Regions from separate parts of the Lysinibacillus sp. EB271-A1-10B genome, predicted to be linked through region 3. Evidence: riboswitches for the same ligand, from Rfam matches in the RefSeq annotation. Region 3 holds a riboswitch; each other region holds the start of a gene.

Region 1 (3,215 bases), on a different contig from region 3:
AGAAGCTCTAAATGAACATAAGAAGAGTATGAATGCTACGACAACAAATAACCAACCAGTAATATCCCAGCCACCGAATATATCATGTAAATAACCGAATAAGATTGGACCGATTGCAGCTAATAAATACCCCAATGATTGTGCAAAACCTGATAAATCAGCTGCCTCAAAAGCGGTACGGGTACGTAATGTAAAGAACATCATCGCTAATGAGAATGAAGCTCCTCCGGCTAAGCCTAGTAGTACCATCCAAAGTATAGCGAGGTTTGTCCATTCCATTACTAGTCCGATAAAACCAATTAAGTAAAATGCCGTAAACATGAATACGAGAGGTCGCTGAGATGTCATTTTACTAGCGATAATAGGCACAGCTAAGGCCATTGGTACTTGTGAAAATTGCATGATGGAAAACATCCATCCTGCACGATCTGCAGCTAATCCTTGTGCTATATATATTTCAGGAATCCAAGCAGCGGTTGTATAGAATAATAACGACTGAAATCCCATAGCTCCCGCTACTGCCCAAGTTACAGGTGATTTCCATAAAGGTGTACGTTCTTTCGTAGTTTTAACATTAGGCTCCGGCTTATTAAATTTCAACTGTGGAATCCAAATTAAAATGGTTAACACCACGAGAACAAGTGCGACTGCCAGTGCACCTTGCCAGCCAATTGATGAATGGGCAACAGGATAGCTAATGCCAGCGCCGAGCCCAGCTGTCAAATTCATCGACATTGTGAAAAAGGCCATAAGTAAACCTACGTGATAAGGAAACTTCAATTTAAGTAATCCTGGAATAAGTACGTTACCGAATGAAATGGCTATACCAATTAGCGCAGTGCCAAATACGAGCAAACTAGTTGTACCGAGGGAGCGCAGTACAATCCCTAATGCCAAAAGAATAGTCGATAAAAATAATGTTAGTTCTAGCCCGATTTTACGTGCGACAATTGGTACGAAAGGTGAGATAATTGCAAATGCTAGCAATGGGATTGTTGTTAGAAAGCCCGCTAATGCATAGGATATGCCGAGGTCTTCTCGGATAAAGGAAATAATAGGTCCAACAACTGTTAGCGGCATCCGTAATGTCGAGGCAATACAAATTACGCCGATCACTAGTAATAATGTTGTACCTTTCCAGTTAATTTTCCTGCTAGGATAAGTATCGGTATGTTCATGAGTAGTCAAATAAATCCCCCCTGTTAGAACAATTATGATTGAACCACTATACCACTTTATCACAATAATAAAAATAGTTGAAAATTCACAAAATATAGAATGTTACTTGAGTTATTGAAATGCCATATGTCATATGTTAGAATAATATTCATCATAAATTTAATAATATGCCTCATGTTTATATTGAGGTAGAGGTCGCGGTATTTAAGAGTATGCTAATGGAAATGACAAGCATTTAAGATATTAGTTGAAAGGAAATACTGCCGAAGTGTGAGGGGACTTGAAAACCTCATGCTGGGGCTGTCTCCGAAAGGAACAGAACTGTCACGTTTGGACAACGTGTTGAGCTATCATTTTGAAAGAACAGAGGATTTACTTAGCCATCACTGCCGTTCATGTGATGGCATTTTTTTCGCCTCTTAAAAGGAAGGAAGTTAAATTGTGAATGAAATTAAAGTCAATCAGCTCGGCCATAAAGCGCCAAAGTTGAAAAAAGAATTAAAAAGCCGTCACATTACAATGATTTCATTAGGCGGTACAATCGGTACAGGATTGTTTTTAGCTAGTGGTGGTGCCATTGCACAAGCAGGTCCTGGCGGTGCACTTCTTGCTTATGCATTAATCGGTATCATGGTTTACTTTTTAATGACGAGCTTAGGTGAAATGGCAGCCTATATGCCATCATCGGGCTCATTTAGTACGTATGCTACAAAATTTGTGGATCCAGCTCTAGGCTTTGCACTTGGTTGGAACTATTGGTACAACTGGGCAATTACAATTGCGGCAGAAATTTCTGCTGTATCATTGATTATGAAATATTGGTTCCCAGATAGCTCATCAGCACTTTGGACTGTTTTATTTATTGCTGTTGTATTATCGTTCAATCTATTATCGGTAAAAAGCTATGGTGAAAGTGAATATTGGTTTGCCATGATAAAGGTTGTAACTGTAATCATTTTTATTATCATCAGTTTCTTAATGATATTTGGTATTTTAGGAGGAAACGCTCCGGTAGGCTTTACGAATTTCTTTATTAGTGATGGACCATTCCACGGTGGTTTCCTTGCTACATTTGGTATTTTCTTAGCTGCGGGATTCTCGTTCCAAGGAACAGAATTACTTGGAATAACAGCAGGTGAAACAGATGATCCTGGTAAAAATATTCCGAAAGCTGTTAAGTCCGTTTTCTGGCGAATTCTTTTATTCTATATTTTAGCGATCGGTGCAATTGGTCTGTTGATTCCGTTTACAGATGCACGTTTGCTATCTGAAGATATCGCTGTTTCACCATTTACACTGGTGTTCGATCGTTTAGGAATTGCCTTTGCTGCATCATTGATGAATGCTATCATTCTAACGGCAATGCTGTCAGCAGGGAATTCAGGGCTGTACGCATCTTCTCGTATGCTTTGGCAATTAGCGGTAGATGGACATGCACCTAAATTTTTCGCTAAACTAAGCCGTCGAGGAATTCCGATTTACGCATTACTGGCGACTTTAGCTGTCGGCTCCCTAGCATTTTTAGCTTCATTCTTTGGTGATGGTGTGGTCTACATGTGGCTTCTAAATGCCTCTGGGATGTCTGGCTTCATTGCTTGGCTAGGAATTGCATTTAGCCATTACCGTTTCCGTCGAGCGTTCGATGTACAGGGATTAGATCCAAAATTGTTGCCGTATAAAGCAAAATTATTCCCATTCGGTCCGCTATTTGCCTTTACGGTTTGTATGATTGTTGTTATTGGACAAAACTACAATGCCTTTATGGGTGGTTCAGTAGATTGGTACGGAGTCCTTGTCTCGTATATCGGTATTCCACTGTTCTTACTGTTATGGCTTGGCTATAAAATTAAGCATAAAACAAAAATGCTTCCGCTTGAGCAATGTGATTTAAAAGTAGATTAATAAATAATAAACTGTCCTGTGAGCCGTAGAAAATGGCTTGCAGGGCAGTTTTTTTAGTTGAAAAATGAATTTGCAAGCTCAAACATATAATCTTGTCAGAGAAAAAACTGTCAGTGAAAAGTAAAATCCTTTAA
Region 2 (3,215 bases), on a different contig from region 3:
AAAGAAATTTTTATCCCACAATCTATTGATGCGGATATTTTAACGGAATTATTAGAAGTGAAGGTACTAACACCAAAACGTGGGCAAAAAAAAGAGCTTGTTGATTTAGCGATTAAAAATGCTGAAATTGCTGTTGCAGCGAAGTTCCAGCTTATTGAACGTCAGGAAGAACGAACAATAGGAGCATGTGAGGCGCTCGGTGAAGCTATGGGCATTTCTGTGCCTTTACGGATCGAATCTTTCGATAATAGTCATATGCATGGAACAGATGCTGTATCTGCAATGGTTGTATTTATCGATGGTAAACCTGCAAAGAAGGAGTATCGAAAATACAAAACACGTACAGCTGCTAAGCACGATGATTACGGGGCAATGCAGGAAGTGATCCGTCGTCGCTATACACGAGTATTAAAGGAAGGTCTACCTTTACCAGATTTAGTACTAATTGATGGCGGGAAGGGGCAAATGGAAGTCGCGCGGGAAGTATTAGAGGATGAGCTCGGCCTTGTCATTCCAATTGCCGGATTAGCAAAAGATGACAAGCATAATACGTCTCAGCTTCTATTTGGTGATCCACCTGAAGTAATTGCATTAAAGCGCACAAGTGATGGCTTCTATTTACTGCAACGAATTCAAGACGAAGTACACCGCTTTGCTATTACTTTCTTACGACAGCAGCACGAGAAGCATGCTATACAATCTGTTCTCGATCAAATAGAGGGAGTTGGTCCAAAGCGAAAACAGCAATTACTTAAGCATTTTGGCTCTGTCAAAAAAATTCGTGAGGCAAGTGTGCAAGCATTACAGGAAGCGGGGATGCCAGCAAGTCTAGCTAGCAATATCCACACTTATTTTCATTCAGAAGAAAACACTACATCCGAAGGGTAAGTGAGATGAATGTAGATGGAATTCCTTTTCGGTGGGTGTCCAAACGCCTGTACCTGTCACTACGCTTTCGGTACAAAAGACATTTGCTGAATGAAAATAGAGCCTCCGGCGGATCTCACGGAATCGGAAAAGAGTTCACAGGGGATGTTAGCCTAAAACCATCGCATCCGTGCGATAACGGTTAACTGACCTTCATCGGTAAAAACGCCACGTCCTGTGGCATTACCGAAATGACCGACAACCTGTCGGCCCTCGTGTTGTTGCTGTCGCTTCGCTTTCGCACAGACAAAAACATGTTGCTGTCGCTTCGCTTTCGCACAAAAAACATCTGCAGGCCTAAGCACAAAGCCGATTTCGGACGCATTGTTTATCTGTAGCGAAAGCAAAGTCGTAGCTACAATTACGCCAAGGCGAAATTGATTTTATACAAGAGACATTGTCAAAGGATTAGACGTATGCTAAGGTTTGTATATAACATAGCTATTCAATATAGCAATGTCATACACAGCATCTTAGTTTTTAAGTAGTTTCTACTTATTAAATTGGAAATTTCTTCGCTAAGATTCAATTAAATACAATCACTTTTTAGTGATGATAGAGGTGCAAGGTTCAAGAGTAGTACATACGAGGACGAACAAGTCCAGTGAAAATGTATGAAAGGGGAACTTGCCGAAGTGGAGCATCGTTGTTTCCGATGTTGTGCTGGTTTTACATTTAAGAGATGTAAGACTGTCGATTCTAAACGTTTCGGAGAGCTATCACACATGCGCAAGTTACTTTTATTGTACATGTTATAGGCAGCTTTCACGTTATGTGAGAGCTGCCTTTTTAGATTCCTCGAAACAACATTTTTTCAAGGCTGTTACTCTTACCTAAGAGTTGAAGGGTGTTATTTGCTTTTGCGATATTTTTTGTGAATAGCTGCAAAGTTATAGCTACTTTATAATCAGCGAAATGATTAAATACGAAGGAGAATGAAGATGGATAGAATTGTGATGAAATTTGGTGGTGCTGCATTAGCATCATCTGAACACATTCAAGATGTTGCGAAAAAGGTGATTGCACAAAAGGAAAGTGGTTTTGATATTGTCGTTGTCACTACAGCAATGAGAGGGACGTCTAAAGAATTAGCAAAGATGGCTTGTAATCTATCGGACAATGCGTCTAAACATGAACTAGACGTACTATTGACAACAAGCTCACAACTATCATGTGCATTAGTGGCAATTGCTTTGCAGGAAGAAGGTTATGATGCAGTGTCATTAACAGGCTGGCAAGCAGGTATTCAAACTGATGAGGTGTATGGCAATGCACGAATTGATGGGCTAGAAGCTAGTCGAATAGAAGAGTATTTTACTCGGGGAAAAATCGTCGTCATTGCAGGGGGACAGGGAATCAATAATTCACGGAATATTACGACGCTTGGTAAAGGTGGTGCGGAGACGACGGCTTTAGCTATTGCTGCAGCTTTAGAGGCGGAGCGCGTAGATATTTATACGAATGTGGATGGAGTCTATACAGCTGATCCAAGTCAGGTTGCCGGGGCACAAAAGTTAAAAGAAATTTCCTATGATGAAATGCTAGAGCTATCAAACTTAGGATCACAAATTTTACACCCACGGGCTGTAGAAATAGCAAAGAAGTTTCAAATCCCAGTTACCATTCGGTCAAGCGAAAAAGATACAGAAGGTACTTTATTGAAGGAGGAAGTTGAAATGGAGAAAAATTTAATTGTCCGTGGTGTTGCCTATGAGTCAGACGTTATTCGCCTCACGGTAGGGTATGATGCTTATTCTAATGCTTCGTTAGCAGATATATTCACAATACTTGCAGAAAATCGCATAAACGTTGATATAATCGTACAAGCAATAATTGATGGCTTAAAGCCGACTGTATCATTCACTATTTTAAAAGAGGAGTTCGCTGATGCATTACGTGTCCTAGAAGATAGTAAAGTATCACTAGGGTTTAGTTTTGCTGATTTTGAAATCGGTTTAGCGAAAGTTTCTATTATTGGTTCAGGAATGGCATCTAATCCGGGGGTGGCTGCCCGTATGTTTGATCGTTTACGTCGTGAAGATATCCCTGTAAAAATGGTAAGTACTTCTGAAATAAAAGTGTCTGTCGTTGTTCCTCAGGACGAAATGATTCGTGCAGCAAATGCATTACATGACGAATTTAACCTCTTTCAGCAAATGTCTCCGAAAGCGTAGCGACAGGTACAGAAATCTCCTTTAAGTCACTTTTCAGAGGGTATCCAAATATTTGCTGAAATAAAGGAACTCAGTCTAAGAACGCCACGTCCTGTGGCATTACCGAAATGACCG
Region 3 (3,215 bases):
TGAGAACGCAGCCGGTAATGTTAAATCACTTGTTAGTGGTTACTTGTCTCATCTTAGAAAGTTTAATTCTTAGATTCTGATGGAACTGCAGATCCATCTGCTCAAGCAGAAAAAGACTACTAATCGTGTATATACTCGTAAGAAGAAAATGGAAGTTGATGTTCCTTATCCATCGATCGAGCGGGTTGAGTTTTATCTTGTAAAGTGGGACGGCCTTAAGATCTACCAAAGAAAATGATAAAAGAACTAATTTCCAGTAATGGATTCTTTTGTTGTGCAAAGGATTGAAGATATTTTCGAAGAGATTATATAATGAAGCATGTGTTAAAATTTTTATGGAGGTGGACTATGAAGACGGAAATGATTATGACCGTAGTTTTAATTTTAGGAATGGTAATCTTAATAGACAAAATATACGGAAAAATTAATATAGAAAATTATTCTCCTATTTGGGAGTATTTTTCTAAAGCAATTCTCTATGGGTTTATTGCTAGCGTTACACTATTCTATGGAAAGGAATCGCTAAGAGATGTTAATCCACTAGAATGGGCCATCATTGCAGTTTCAGCAATAGAAGGAACAGGAAACTATATTAATTATGTAAAAGAATCAAAAAGAAGAAAAGAAGAAAAGAAGAAAAGAAGAAAAGAAGAAAAAAGAAAGACTTGAGTTAATCAAACTTAGATACATAATGGAAAATAATTCTTCAACTTAATAGAGTTGCTTATCAAAAAGGGATTGCCTATTAGCGAAGGTGGTTGTGCTGCTGCTGCGACCTTTTATTACTGTTTTATATCATGATATTTTTAGTAGCGTAGAAGTAAATGTATATGCTCAATAAAACGGAATATAATTTTAGAGGTGCCTTACTTATAGCTGGTAATATAAGTAGGGCATTTTTGTGTATTAATAGACTACTTAATTAGAAGCTTGTTTTTCTGAGAAGTTTTTTACTATGTGTTAGATGATTTTTTTCTATAGGACAAAAATTTTTAAAAAAAATTGCGTGGGGGGTAAACCTCCCTCTTCGAACAATTGTTTACGGCGTTAGTCGGAATCCACTATGATTTGGGTAATGCTAAATATGGTAGCCCAAAATATTCCTAAAGGGGTGGATGCCGTGCAAACTCGGCAAAATAATCAAAATTATCGCTGGGGTAATTTATGAATTATATTGTGAATCGTGAGCGTTAATAAGGGAACGGTTTATAGGTAATGAAAAATCAAGAGGTGAATAATTAAATGCTTATACAATTGTTGATGTATTGTGGTATTTATTGTAAATAGTTATTATTTAAACTGTTTTGATTGTCATTTTTTTGTGGTTGTGCGCGATAAATCTTATAAAATATAGTAGATTTTAAAGTTGACATATAAAAAACGCAATAATATAATTATTTAAAATAATCAAATAATTCACACTTTTCTGATAGTTAGGTAGAGGCGCGGCAGTTAACAGTACCTAATGGAGTCCGAGAAGATGAAGAAGTTAGATAGAAGGAAGTGTCGCCGAAGTATGTGATGAGTTCTCGCCATCATATACTGGGGCTGTAGCGAATAGTTGCAGGACTGTCTTCGTAAACATACGTGTTTATGAAGTTGTGCTATCTCTGTTTAGACAAACAGTGGGAATTTTAAATGGTCGATTCATTTTAAGTTTCTAGAAATGAGTAGGTCATTTTTGTGTTAGACAGATTCTTTTACACAAAGAGTCTATATTTTATTTGTCTATACATTTTGGAATCAGAGGTATTTTGGAGGGGATTTTATGGATAATACATCAACATTATATTATGAATTTTTACCGACTGACGGTCAAAAAATAAACGTGAACCCTTATAAAACAGCATTACTAATAGTAGACATGCAACATCAGTTTATTAGCCGAGACGGATTAGACGCGCAGGTTGCAAGAGAAAAGGGCATGTTTGATCAGTGGGAATACTTTTTTGATCGTATCGACAATTTAACGATCCCGAACAATAAAAAGCTTTTAGATTTTTTCCGTACTAATAAATTAGAAGTAACATTTGGTCGCATTGCTTGCCATCATAAAGATGGACGAGATCGTTCTCCTGTACAACGCCGGACAGGGTGGAACAATATTTTATTGCCAATCGGTGACCCAGGAGCGGAGATGGTGGATGAATTAAAGCCTCTTGATGACGAAATTGTTGTAAATAAAACGACAGATAGCGTATTAAGTGGTACGAATTATGAATTTTTACTGCGTAATATGGGCATTGAAACAGTAGTTTGTACAGGTGTTGTAACAGATCAATGTGTTGCTTCAACAGTTCGAAGTTTAGCTGACGCAGGATTTGAAGTTATTTTAGTGGAAGATGCATGTGCAGCTGCAACGCAACAGCTTCATGATGCTGAAATTATGATTATGAATCAAATTTATTGCCAAGTGATGAGTACAGATGAAGTAATTGATTTAGTAACGGAAGAACTATCAAAACGCGAACCAATGAATCTGTGAGAGGAAATGGACTATGAGTCAAACACCAAATGATCATACACCACAGTTAAAGCGTGTTTTAACATTAAAAGATTTAGTCATTTATGGTATTGCTTTTATGACACCGATTGCGCCAGCTTATATTTATGGCTTTGCAGCAGAGTCTACAAGTGGAATGTTGCCATTAGCCTACTTGATTGCGATGGTTGCAATGATGTTTTCTGCATATAGTTACGGTCGAATGGCTGCTGTTTTTCCAAATGGAGGGTCGACTTATACATATACCCAACGTGCTATCAATCCGCATTTAGGTTTTTTTGCAGGTTGGGCAATGTTTATGGATTATGTCTTAGTGCCACTCATTGTATTCATGGTAGGTGCTTCATATGCGAATGCATTAATACCATCTGTTCCGTATTGGGTATGGGTGTTATTAATTGCAGGTATTATAACTACTGTCAATATTCTAGGTATTGGCATCGCAGCAAAAACAAATCAAACCCTCGTTATGTTTATGGGAATTGTAGTCGTTATTTTTGTGATTTTTTGAGTAAAGACAATTGTCGGTGCGGAAAGTGATACGTCGCTCTTTACTGTTGCACCGTTTTTCAACGATGAAAAATTCGTTATGTCTGCAATTATTTCTGGTGCAACAATGGCCTGCTTCTCGTTTTTAGGGTTCGATTCGATTACAACACTTTCAGAAGAGGCAGTCAATCCAAAAGAGGATATTTGGAAGGCAGCTATTTTA
Region 4 (3,215 bases), on a different contig from region 3:
CCGTGTACGTGTACAAGACGTTGCAGCTCATGGTACAGCTCCAGTAGCAGCACCACAAGCAGCTCCAGCAGCACCTAAAGCAGTAGCAGCTGTTGATGAATCACGTGTGACAATTGAAAAAATGAGCCGTCGTCGCCAAACAATTGCAAAACGCTTACTTGAAGTAAAACAATCTACAGCAATGTTAACAACATTTAACGAAGTAGATATGACAAACGTTATGGCTTTACGTTCTCGTAAAAAAGACCAATTCTTCGAGTCAACTGGCTCTAAACTTGGTTTCATGTCATTCTTCACAAAAGCTGTAGTTGCAGCACTTAAAAAATACCCATATGTGAATGCACAAATCTCAGGCGATGAAATTCACTTAAACAACTTCTTTGATATCGGTGTAGCTGTATCAACAGAAGAAGGTTTAGTAGTACCAGTAGTACGTGACGCTGACCGCAAAAACTTTGCTGAAATTGAAGATTCAATTGCAGACCTAGCTAAAAAAGCACGCGACAAAAAATTAGGTTTAGCAGATCTTTCAGGTGGCTCATTCACAATTACAAATGGTGGTGTATTCGGTTCATTAATGTCTACACCTATCATGAATGGTACACAAGCTGGTATCCTTGGTATGCACTCAATCAAAAAACGTCCAGTTGAAGTGAATGGTGAAGTAGAAATTCGCCCAATGATGTACTTGGCACTTTCTTATGACCACCGTATTATCGATGGTAAAGATTCTGTAGGCTTCCTTAAAACTGTTAAAGAACTACTTGAAAACCCAGAAGATTTATTATTAAATTCTTAATTCCTGAGTTTCTTAAAACCTTGCGAACATCGTTTCGCAAGGTTTTTTAGCTTTTTATGAAGCATTTGTGGGAGGGAAGGATAAAAGAGCCAAAGTGACGGATAGAAGAGTCAGAACGACGGATAAATGAGTCGGAGTGACGGATAAAGCAAGCGAAGCGACCGAAAGAAGAGCTGAATCAACGGAAAAGTTGTCCGATCGTTTGTGAAAGCTTCACAGTAAAAATGCGTATAGTGCAAATGGTGTTATCTTTACAGTTCAACAATTTCTTTTGAATTACTATAAAATAATTTAAATATTAATTATTTGCTTGATTTCTGAAAAATCAGTTCTTTGTCGCGTGTGTTACAAGCGTATCCACGTATATAAGTTGGTTGGAGTACGTACAATGGAGCATGGGCGATTTTACGGACTTTCTCGACAAAACATTCGAATAAATCATTTTCGACTTTGCAAAAGTGTATATATGTCTTTAAAAGGCTAAAAAACCCTAATATTGTAATTAATCAGAAAAGTAATAAAATTGTCTTGACGAAAATATTGTTTTTATAGTAGTATCTTAATATCAATTAAATATACAAACCTCACATTTATCCTATTGTGAGGTAGAGGCGCGGTATTTATTAGTTCATTGTTGAGTATAAGCAAGCGAAGACGCAATGGAGAAGGAACTATCGCCGAAGTATAAAAGGAGCTCGTACTTTTATGCTGGGTCTGCAGTGAATAAGTGCAGGACTGTCCTAGTGAATTATTTTCCAGGTTTACTAGGTTGTGCTATCTCGGAATGATGGAATTTTAGTGAGGATTTGGGCAACTGTTAAAAAAGTAAGACCTAAGTTCAGTACTTAGGTCTTTTTTGGTACAGTTGTCTTATTTTTTTACAGAAAAGGGGAATGTTACATGAAAAGAAAATGGTTAGTATTAATGTTGACCGTAATGACAGCAATCTTGCTAGCAGCTTGTGGTGCTAGTGACAAGAAGGAGACGACATCGTCTAGTAATGGCAGTGCAAGTACTGATAAGAAAGAAGAAAGCGGCCAATTCCGAATCGGGATGGAGGCGGGCTATGCTCCGTTTAACTGGACGCAGCAAAGTGATGCAAATGGCGCGGTAAAAATTGCCGATAATGCAGAATATGCAGGCGGTTATGATGTACAAATGGCGAAAAAAATAGCTGAAGGCTTAGGAAAAGAATTAGTCATCGTAAAATTGGAATGGGATGGCTTAGTACCAGCTCTACAATCAAATAAAATAGATGCAATCATAGCAGGTATGTCACCTACTGCAGAGCGCAAGCAGACAATCGACTTCACTGACAATTACTATACATCTGATTTTGTAATGGTTGTTAAAAAAGGTAGTAAATATGAAAATGCAACATCTATTCAAGATTTCTCAGGTGCAAAAATTACTTCACAATTAAATACATCTAACTACACTGTTATTGATCAAATCAAAGGTGTAAAAAAACAAACAGCAATGGATAGCTTCCCAGCAATGCGTGTAGCAGTAGAAGCTGGAAAAATTGACGGCTATGTAGCAGAACGTCCAGAAGGTATTTCCGCTGCTGCTACAAATGATAAATTCACATATGTAAAGTTTGAAAAAGGCTTTGATACAGATGTTTCTAATACATCTATTGCAGTTGGTTTACGTAAAGGTGATGCTGAGCTTGAAAAAATCAATGAAATCTTAAAAGGTATTTCAGAAGATGATCGTCAAAAAATTATGGAAGAAGCAATCCACCACCAACCAGCAGCACAATAACAAGAATGCACGGGCTAACTATTAGCCCGTGCATTCCATAACATCTCATTTAATAACAATCACAAAAAAATAATAATGTCTTAGCTAATAGTTTCATAAAATTAAAGAAACAGAAGCCCAATGAAAGTGGTTGATAGCTAAGAGACAACAGTAACGAAAAAGCAACACGACGTTGTTAGGAGGTACATCATGAGTCTTGATTGGATTATTTCTATTGTTGAGAACAACTGGCAAATGTTTTTACGAGGTGCTTATTATACATTACTTATTTCAATTAGTAGTACAATTATTGGTGCACTTATCGGATTTTTCATCGGAATTATGCATACCATAAAGGTTCGTAAAAAAGGTGTAAATTTCTATAGCTTAAAGCTCATTAATTTTTTACTAACATGCTATGTCGAATTCTTCCGTGGTACACCAATGATTGTACAAGCAATGGTTGTATTTTACGGATTAGATATAGCATTTGGCATTGATATGCACTTTATTACGGCAGGTATTTTAGTTGTTTCACTAAATACAGGTGCTTATATGGCAGAAATCGTACGAGGTGGAATTGTTTCCATTGATCAAGGGCAGTACGAGGCCGCATCGGCTATTGGCATGAATCATGTTCAAATCATGCTACATGTTGTATTACCACAAG

Evidence for each region. A riboswitch is a leader RNA that binds a small molecule or an ion and turns the genes downstream of it on or off. The one in region 3 is predicted to bind lysine.
Region 1: linked by a shared signal. The riboswitch ahead of AC3WSK_RS20455 (amino acid permease) and the one ahead of AC3WSK_RS23150 (cysteine hydrolase family protein) in region 3 are both predicted to bind lysine.
Region 2: linked by a shared signal. The riboswitch ahead of AC3WSK_RS24845 (aspartate kinase) and the one ahead of AC3WSK_RS23150 (cysteine hydrolase family protein) in region 3 are both predicted to bind lysine.
Region 4: linked by a shared signal. The riboswitch ahead of AC3WSK_RS05680 (transporter substrate-binding domain-containing protein) and the one ahead of AC3WSK_RS23150 (cysteine hydrolase family protein) in region 3 are both predicted to bind lysine.

Annotation. Positions count from the first base shown of each region.
Region 1 is NZ_JBYTDL010000020.1:89,815-93,029, reverse strand. It holds gene AC3WSK_RS20460 (CynX/NimT family MFS transporter) at 1-1,188, opposite strand, end outside; lysine riboswitch at 1,361-1,537, shown strand; gene AC3WSK_RS20455 (amino acid permease) at 1,621-3,081, shown strand.
Region 2 is NZ_JBYTDL010000035.1:14,574-17,788, reverse strand. It holds gene uvrC (excinuclease ABC subunit UvrC) at 1-888, shown strand, start outside; gene AC3WSK_RS24850 (hypothetical protein) at 1,041-1,274, opposite strand; lysine riboswitch at 1,476-1,654, shown strand; gene AC3WSK_RS24845 (aspartate kinase) at 1,869-3,101, shown strand.
Region 3 is NZ_JBYTDL010000028.1:1,488-4,702, forward strand. It holds gene AC3WSK_RS23145 (hypothetical protein) at 349-669, shown strand; lysine riboswitch at 1,431-1,615, shown strand; gene AC3WSK_RS23150 (cysteine hydrolase family protein) at 1,769-2,485, shown strand; partial or broken gene AC3WSK_RS23155 (APC family permease) at 2,583-3,215, shown strand, end outside.
Region 4 is NZ_JBYTDL010000003.1:100,083-103,297, forward strand. It holds gene odhB (2-oxoglutarate dehydrogenase complex dihydrolipoyllysine-residue succinyltransferase) at 1-799, shown strand, start outside; lysine riboswitch at 1,398-1,584, shown strand; gene AC3WSK_RS05680 (transporter substrate-binding domain-containing protein) at 1,700-2,566, shown strand; gene AC3WSK_RS05685 (amino acid ABC transporter permease) at 2,756-3,215, shown strand, end outside.